Acidithiobacillus ferrooxidans ATCC 23270: one gene and its partner. Each later gene encodes a partner of the first gene's protein in a complex. Links are inferred from orthologs where the notes say so. Each region holds a gene or a part of one and is shown in the gene's direction. Other genes may lie near its edges.

Evidence for each region. Proteins that work in one complex are often made in the same cells at the same time.
Region 2: the proteins of uvrB (region 1) and AFE_RS14215 are in contact, whole or in part, in a crystal structure (PDB 7EGT), measured with the Thermus thermophilus proteins. The link is inferred for Acidithiobacillus ferrooxidans ATCC 23270 from one-to-one orthologs. Residues at the interface, in WP_096411307.1 of Thermus thermophilus: Glu23, Leu25, Arg26, Asp27, Gly28, Glu29, Arg30, Phe31, Arg55, Glu326, Asp327, Phe328, Glu379, Ser382, Gln383, His398, Gly400, Arg401; in WP_096412145.1 of Thermus thermophilus: His654, Arg656, Phe657, Gln666, Asp668, Glu669, Lys680, Arg681, Leu682, Ser683, Lys685, Tyr686, Ala687.

Annotation. Positions count from the first base shown.
Region 1 is NC_011761.1:769,399-772,813, forward strand. What follows is about bases 521-3,415. They hold uvrB (excinuclease ABC subunit UvrB), read left to right. Parts: upstream 521-901; coding sequence 902-2,929; downstream 2,930-3,415. Other genes in these bases: AFE_RS03960 (NAD(P)-dependent alcohol dehydrogenase), read left to right, coding at 3,034-3,415. In the rest of the region: AFE_RS03945 (M48 metallopeptidase family protein), read left to right, coding at 1-234. UniProt on the Escherichia coli protein: The UvrABC repair system catalyzes the recognition and processing of DNA lesions. A damage recognition complex composed of 2 UvrA and 2 UvrB subunits scans DNA for abnormalities.
Region 2 is NC_011761.1:2,784,962-2,788,200, reverse strand. Bases 1-2,976 are described here. They hold AFE_RS14215 (UvrD-helicase domain-containing protein), read left to right. Parts: upstream 1-411; coding sequence 412-2,541; downstream 2,542-2,976. Other genes in these bases: AFE_RS14210 (ComEA family DNA-binding protein), read left to right, coding at 2,560-2,967; AFE_RS14220 (DnaJ C-terminal domain-containing protein), read right to left, coding at 1-295. Outside these bases: AFE_RS14205 (cytochrome b/b6 domain-containing protein), read right to left, coding at 2,978-3,239. UniProt on the Escherichia coli protein: A helicase with DNA-dependent ATPase activity. Unwinds DNA duplexes with 3'-5' polarity. Translocates on single-stranded DNA with 3'-5' polarity. Initiates unwinding more efficiently from a nicked substrate than double-stranded DNA.

The DNA of each region.
Region 1 (3,415 bases):
AACAAATGGGCCTCGTGTTCTACCGCCGGCCATTTGAATTTCAGCGACGAACTGCCCGCCCTGAAGCCCGAGCTATGGGACTACGTGATCGTCCATGAACTGCTCCACTTCTCTGTTCCCAACCACGGAAAACTTTGGAAAAGCCTGATGCGCTCGCATCTGGGCGAATATGAAGCACATGAAGGCGAGTTAAAGCGGATCGCGGGTAATCAGGCGCCGCAGCGTACGCGCTGAAGCAGACCGCTGCACTTATCGTTGCAGTGTTCTGTTTTGCACCCGCCTTTTTTCCCTGAATGTATCCATGTGGTGCCCGCACGGTGCCCACAAGTGGTCACAGAGTAAGGTGCGCCCATGCAGATGCGGCGCGACATGCCGAAGCGAAAAGAGCAGGTGAAGCGTAATCCGCCCGTTACGCAATAACAACAATAAGTGACAAGTCGCAGAATGTAACGACCGCAACTACCGGTCGTGATTCGTGGCTCCCCCCAAGCACGGCTTGCAACGCCTTTATCCTTGATTGCTCCCGGTAGCCGCCTTTCAACGTGGGCAGCACCTCTTTGGAGTATCGGCACAGCAAATCATTCAATGTAGTCTGTTCAGACTCCGTACGCTGGACAAAAACCCCTCGCACCATCTCAGATAGGAGGCGTGTTCCGTCACCAATTGCTGACGCAACTAATTGTTTTATATGGTGCGCCTGGAGGGACTCGAACCCCCGACCTACGGCTTAGAAGGCCGTTGCTCTATCCGGTTGAGCTACAGGCGCATAGGGATGATCGAACAGTAAATCATCGGCGCCATTGTAGAGGACCGGTGGCGGTCAGGGAAGCCGGAGTGTGCCTCTTTTCGCTGACGGCTGCCAGCGTGTATGGTTGGTGGTATCAGCCGATCGGAGCAGGGCATGGACAAGCGCTTTATCCTGGAGAGCAGTTTCCCGCCGCAGGGCGACCAGCCGGAGGCTATCCGTCTGTTGGTGAACGGCCTCGCCGCTGGTGAATATTTCCAGACCCTGTTGGGGGTGACCGGTTCGGGCAAGACCTTCACCATGGCCAACGTCATCGCCATCACTCACCGGCCCGCCATCATCATGGCGCCCAACAAGACCCTGGCAGCGCAGCTCTATGCGGAAATGCGCGCGTTCTTTCCTCACAATGCCGTGGAGTATTTCGTCAGTTATTACGATTACTACCAGCCGGAGGCCTACGTTCCTTCCTCCGACACCTTCATTGAAAAGGACGCCGCTATCAATGATCACATCGAGCAGATGCGCCTCTCCGCCACCAAGGCCTTGCTGGAACGGCCGGATGTCATCATTGTGGCCACCGTTTCGGCGATCTACGGCCTGGGTGATCCCGCCTCCTACCATGGCATGATTCTGCATCTGCGCGAATCCTCCACCATGGATCAGCGCGCCATCCTCAAGCGTCTGGCGGAGATGCAATACAGCCGTAATCCTTTGGAAATGAAGCGGGGTACCTTTCGCGTCAACGGCGATGTCATCGATATATGGCCCGCGGAAAGTGAGGACGAAGCCGTTCGGATCGAGCTTTTTGGCGACGAACTGGAGCGCATCTCGCTCTTCGATCCCCTGACCGGCAAGACCATCACCCGTTTGCCGCGCTACACCATCTACCCCAAAAGCCACTACGTCACCCCGCGCGAGACCATTCTCGCGGCGCTGGACGCTATCAAAGATGAGCTTCGCGCGCGTCTGGAGGACCTGCGCCGCGCCAACAAGCTGGTCGAGGCGCAACGACTGGAGCAGCGCACCCGCTTTGATCTGGAGATGATGGCCGAGCTGGGGTATTGCTCGGGGATCGAGAATTACTCCCGCTACCTCTCGGGACGAGTGCCCGGTCAGGCACCGCCGACCCTGATGGACTACCTCCCCAAGGATGCCCTGCTATTCATGGACGAATCCCATGTCACGGTCCCACAGTTCGGGGGGATGTACAAGGGCGACCGTTCGCGCAAGGAAACGCTGGTGGAATACGGGTTCCGGTTACCCTCGGCGCTGGACAACCGGCCCTTGACGTTTCCCGAGTTCGAGTCGCTGATGCCGCAGACCGTGTTTATTTCCGCCACGCCCGGTCCCTACGAACTGGAGCACTCCGGGCAGGTGGTGGAGCAGGTGGTGCGGCCCACCGGCCTGGTCGATCCCGCTGTGGATATTCGTCCGGCGAAAGGGCAGGTCGATGATCTGATCAGTGAAATCAACATCGTTGTACGTAACGGTTGGCGCATTCTGGTGACGACGCTGACCAAGCGGATGGCCGAAGATCTGACCGATTATCTGCATGAGCTAGGCATTAAATGCCGTTATCTGCACTCTGATATCGAAACGGTGGAGCGGGTGGAGATCATTCGCGATCTGCGCGCCGGGGTGTTCGACGTGCTGATCGGGATTAACCTGTTGCGGGAAGGCCTGGATATGCCGGAGGTGGCATTGGTCGCCATTCTGGATGCGGATAAGGAGGGCTTCCTGCGCTCGGAGCGGTCCCTGATTCAGACCATCGGGCGCGCCGCGCGTAATTTGCATGGACGGGCCATTCTCTATGCGGACAGCATCACCAAATCCATGGCTCGGGCCATAGCCGAAACCGACCGCCGCCGGGAAAAGCAGTTGCAGTTCAATGCAGCGCACGGCATCACCCCGCGCGGCATCGTCAAGCCGGTATCGGACATGATTGAGGGGGTCTATCGCCGCAATGTACAACCTGCCGCGCATGCCGCGGAAAAAAATGCGGATTATCGTGTGCTCCGTGATCCCCAAGCCGTTGCCAAGAAAATCAAGGAACTGGAGGAAGCGATGTACCGACACGCCCGCAACCTGGAGTTTGAGCAGGCAGCGGCGCTGCGGGACGACATCAAAAAACTGGAAACCCGCCTTCTGGGAACCGACCTGCCGGTATCTCTGGAGGAGGACTGAAGGGGCAATCCTCGGGGAATGGCGGTTGTCGCCTTGACGCCAACTTGAGCATTGCCTATCCTGTAAACCAACCGGACGGTATGCAATGACAGGAGAACATGATCATGATCAAGACAAAAGCCTACGCTGCTCAGACTGCTCGCAGTCCGTTGGCGCCCTACGAAGTCCTGCGTCGTGAGCCGGGTCCTGATGATGTCCAGATAGATATACTCTTTTGCGGTGTCTGCCATTCCGATTTGCACACCGCCCGCAATGAGTGGAAAAACACGCTGTATCCCACTGTTCCAGGTCACGAAATCGTGGGTCGTGTCGTTGCCGTCGGTAAGGATGTCAAAAATTTTAGCGTTGGTGATTTTGCCGGTGTCGGTTGCATGGTGGACAGTTGTGGGCACTGTCCGTCCTGTGCCGAGGGTGAGGAGCAGTACTGCGATAACGGATTCACCGGAACCTACAACGGCCCGGTCTTCGGCGGCGAAAATACCTACG
Region 2 (3,239 bases), 2.0 Mb from region 1 along the record:
ACCCGCCGCCACCCCCGCCAAAGCCACCCCCGGCCGCCTGACCCCAACCGGGCGGGGGCCGGAACTCCTGGCCGGCGCGCCAGTTGCTGCCCAACTGGTCATAGGCGGCGCGTTTCTCCGGGTCCTTGAGCACCTCGTAGGCTTCCTGGAGGTCCTTGAAGCGTTCCTCCGCATCCCTTTCCTTACTCACATCCGGGTGATATTTGCGCGCCATTTTGCGATAAGACGCTTTGATGGCATCGGCATCGGCGCTGCGTTCGACTCCCAGAATTTTGTAGTAGTCCTTGTATTCCAACTCGTCCCCCTTATCATTGGTTATAGCAGACAGCGGTCCGACTGCAAGTCTGCCTGCCACAATGCGGTCATTACGCCGTATTTTCAAGCCTGGGCGCATGCGCGCAAGGAGTTATCGTGTCTGAATGGTCTGCTCTCAATCCCCGCCAGATGGAGGCGGTGACCCTGCCGTCTGGTCCGGCGCTGGTGCTGGCGGGGGCAGGATCGGGAAAAACGCGGGTGCTGACCAGTCGTATCGCCCATTTGCTGGAAGGGGACGTATACCCTGGCGCAATTCTTGCCGTGACCTTCACCAACAAGGCGGCACGCGCTATGCGCGGGCGATTGGATGGCATGGTGGCCATGGACTTGCGGGCCTTGTGGATGGGCACCTTCCACGGCATCGCCCACCGTCTGTTGCGCATGCATCACGAAGTGCTGGGCCTGCCCGCAGACTTTCAGGTCCTGGATGCCGACGATAGCCAGCGTCTGCTGCGGCGGATCATGCGTGAAGCGCAGATGGATGAGAAGCAGTGGCCGCCGCGCGCCATGGCCGGGCGTATCGGCCGCTGGAAAGACGAGGGTTGGGGGCCGGAGCAGGTACAACAATATGAAGGTCCGGCAGCCGCGCCCTTCATTCCCATCTACAGCGCCTATGAAGCGGCTAAAAAGCGCTCCGGGCTGGTGGACTTCGGTGATCTGTTGCTCTACGCCCTGCGTCTCTGGGAATCGCCGGAAATCCTCGATCATTATCAGCGCCGTTTTCAGCATATTCTGGTGGATGAGTTTCAGGACACCAACGCGGTGCAGTACGCTTGGCTGAAGGGGCTGGCTCGGCATGGGCAGATTTTTGCGGTCGGCGACGATGACCAGTCCATTTATGCCTGGCGAGGCGCACGAGTGGAGAATCTGCTCCGCTTCGGCGAAGACTTTGCCGGGGCGCGGGTGGTGCGCCTGGAGCAGAACTACCGTTCTACGGCACCCATCCTGCAGGCGGCGAATGCCATTATCGCCCACAATTCCGATCGCCTCGGCAAAACCCTGTGGACGGCGGAACCGGGCGGTGAATCCATTCAACTCTACACCGCCTACAACGAATTTGACGAGGCGCGCTACGTGGTGGGCCGCGTTCAGCAATGGCTGGACGATGGTGGGCGGCGTGCGGACTGCGCCATCCTCTACCGCTCCAATGCCCAGTCGCGGGCCTTTGAAGAAGTGCTGGTGCGTGAAGGGATGCCCTATCGGGTCTATGGTGGCCTGCGCTTTTTCGAGCGAGCGGAGATTAAGGATACTCTGGCCTATCTACGCCTTACCGCCAACCGCCACGATGATGCGTCTTTCGAACGGGTGGTGAACGTGCCGGCGCGGGGCATTGGTGCGGTCAGTGTCGAGCGTCTGCGGAATCTGGCCCGCGAGCGCGGCCTCTCGCTCTGGCAGGCCGCCGGCGAACTCGGTCAGCCGAAAATCAGCGCGTTCCTCAATCTGGTGGATGATCTTGCCGCACGAACGGCGGAGGCGGATCTCGGCGAGCGGGTGGAGATGGTACTGGCCCACACCGGCCTACGTGAATGGCACGGCCGCGAGGGCGACCGCGCCGAAGGCCGCCTGGAGAATCTGGATGAACTGATCAATGCGGCACGCGGCTATGCCCAGGACTGGTCCGCCGACCCCAATCTCGGTGATCTTGCGCCGCAACCGGGGAATATGCTCTCGGAGTTCCTGACCCATGCTGCCCTGGAAGCCGGGGATGGTGCCGGAGACGCCTGGGAGGACTGTGTACAGTTGATGAGCCTGCACAGCGCCAAGGGTCTGGAGTTCCCGCTGGTGTTTCTGGTGGGGCTGGAAGAGGGGCTGTTTCCCCATCAGCGCTCTCTGGAAGACCCCCAGGGGCTGGCTGAGGAACGGCGCCTGTGTTACGTCGGCATGACCCGGGCCATGCGCCTGCTGGTCATCAGCCATGCCGAGAGCCGCCGCCTGCACGGCAGTGAGCGGATGACCATACCCTCGCGCTTTCTGCGGGAGATTCCCCGGGAACTGCTGCGGGAGCTGAGGCCACGGGCACGGGTCAGCCGACCTGCTATGCCAGTGCGAGTACAGGCACCGGAAATGCCCTATCCCCTGGGGGCGCGCCTCCAGCACCCGGTCTTTGGTGAGGGAATGGTGCTGGATTACGAGGCTGGCGGCCGCCAGGGCCGGATTCAGGTGCAGTTTGCCTCGGGAAGCAAATGGCTGGCGCTGGGGGTGGTGGCTTTGGAGCGGTTACCTTAAAACAAGGAGTGGAGCGTGATGGAAATGAAACTGCAGGGCATTTTGTGCGTGCTATTTCTGTTGTTCGCCCCCGCCGTCTGGGCGTCGGTGAATATCAATACCGCGGACGCGACGGCGCTGGATGCGCTGCCGGGCATCGGTCCGGCCAAGGCCCAGGCGGTGCTGGAATACCGGCAGGCGCACGGGCCTTTCCGGAGCGTGGATGAACTCACCAGTGTTCACGGTATCGGTCCCAGGCTCCTGGAGCGGTTGCGCCCGGTGCTCAGTCTCGATGGTGCCACGACCCTGCCACAAACCGCAGCCAGACGCCCAGGGCATTCCCATACCGCCGTGCCGACCGGCGAGGAGCGCGTTGTCCGACACGGTAGTCACGGGTATATCCTGGAAAGTGGTCCGCAGACGAACGCTTTCTCGCTGAAGGACTAAGCGATCTGCCTCAGTCCATCGGGCGGAAAATCCCCCAGATCGGTTCGCGATGCCAGGCATGCAGGACCGCCATGCCGACATGCCCGATCCAGTAGACCCAGACCACGGTACCCAGGAATTCGTGCAGGGGAACCAGCATGTGCAGGGTGTCCCCCGGCGGGGTCCCGCTCTGGGGCAGGAAAAAGAAAATGACGGAGCCGATGACCCCGGTGCAGGTCACCGCCAGCAGTCCCAGACCATGCATCAGGCCGGCCAGCCCGCAACGGGGCCCG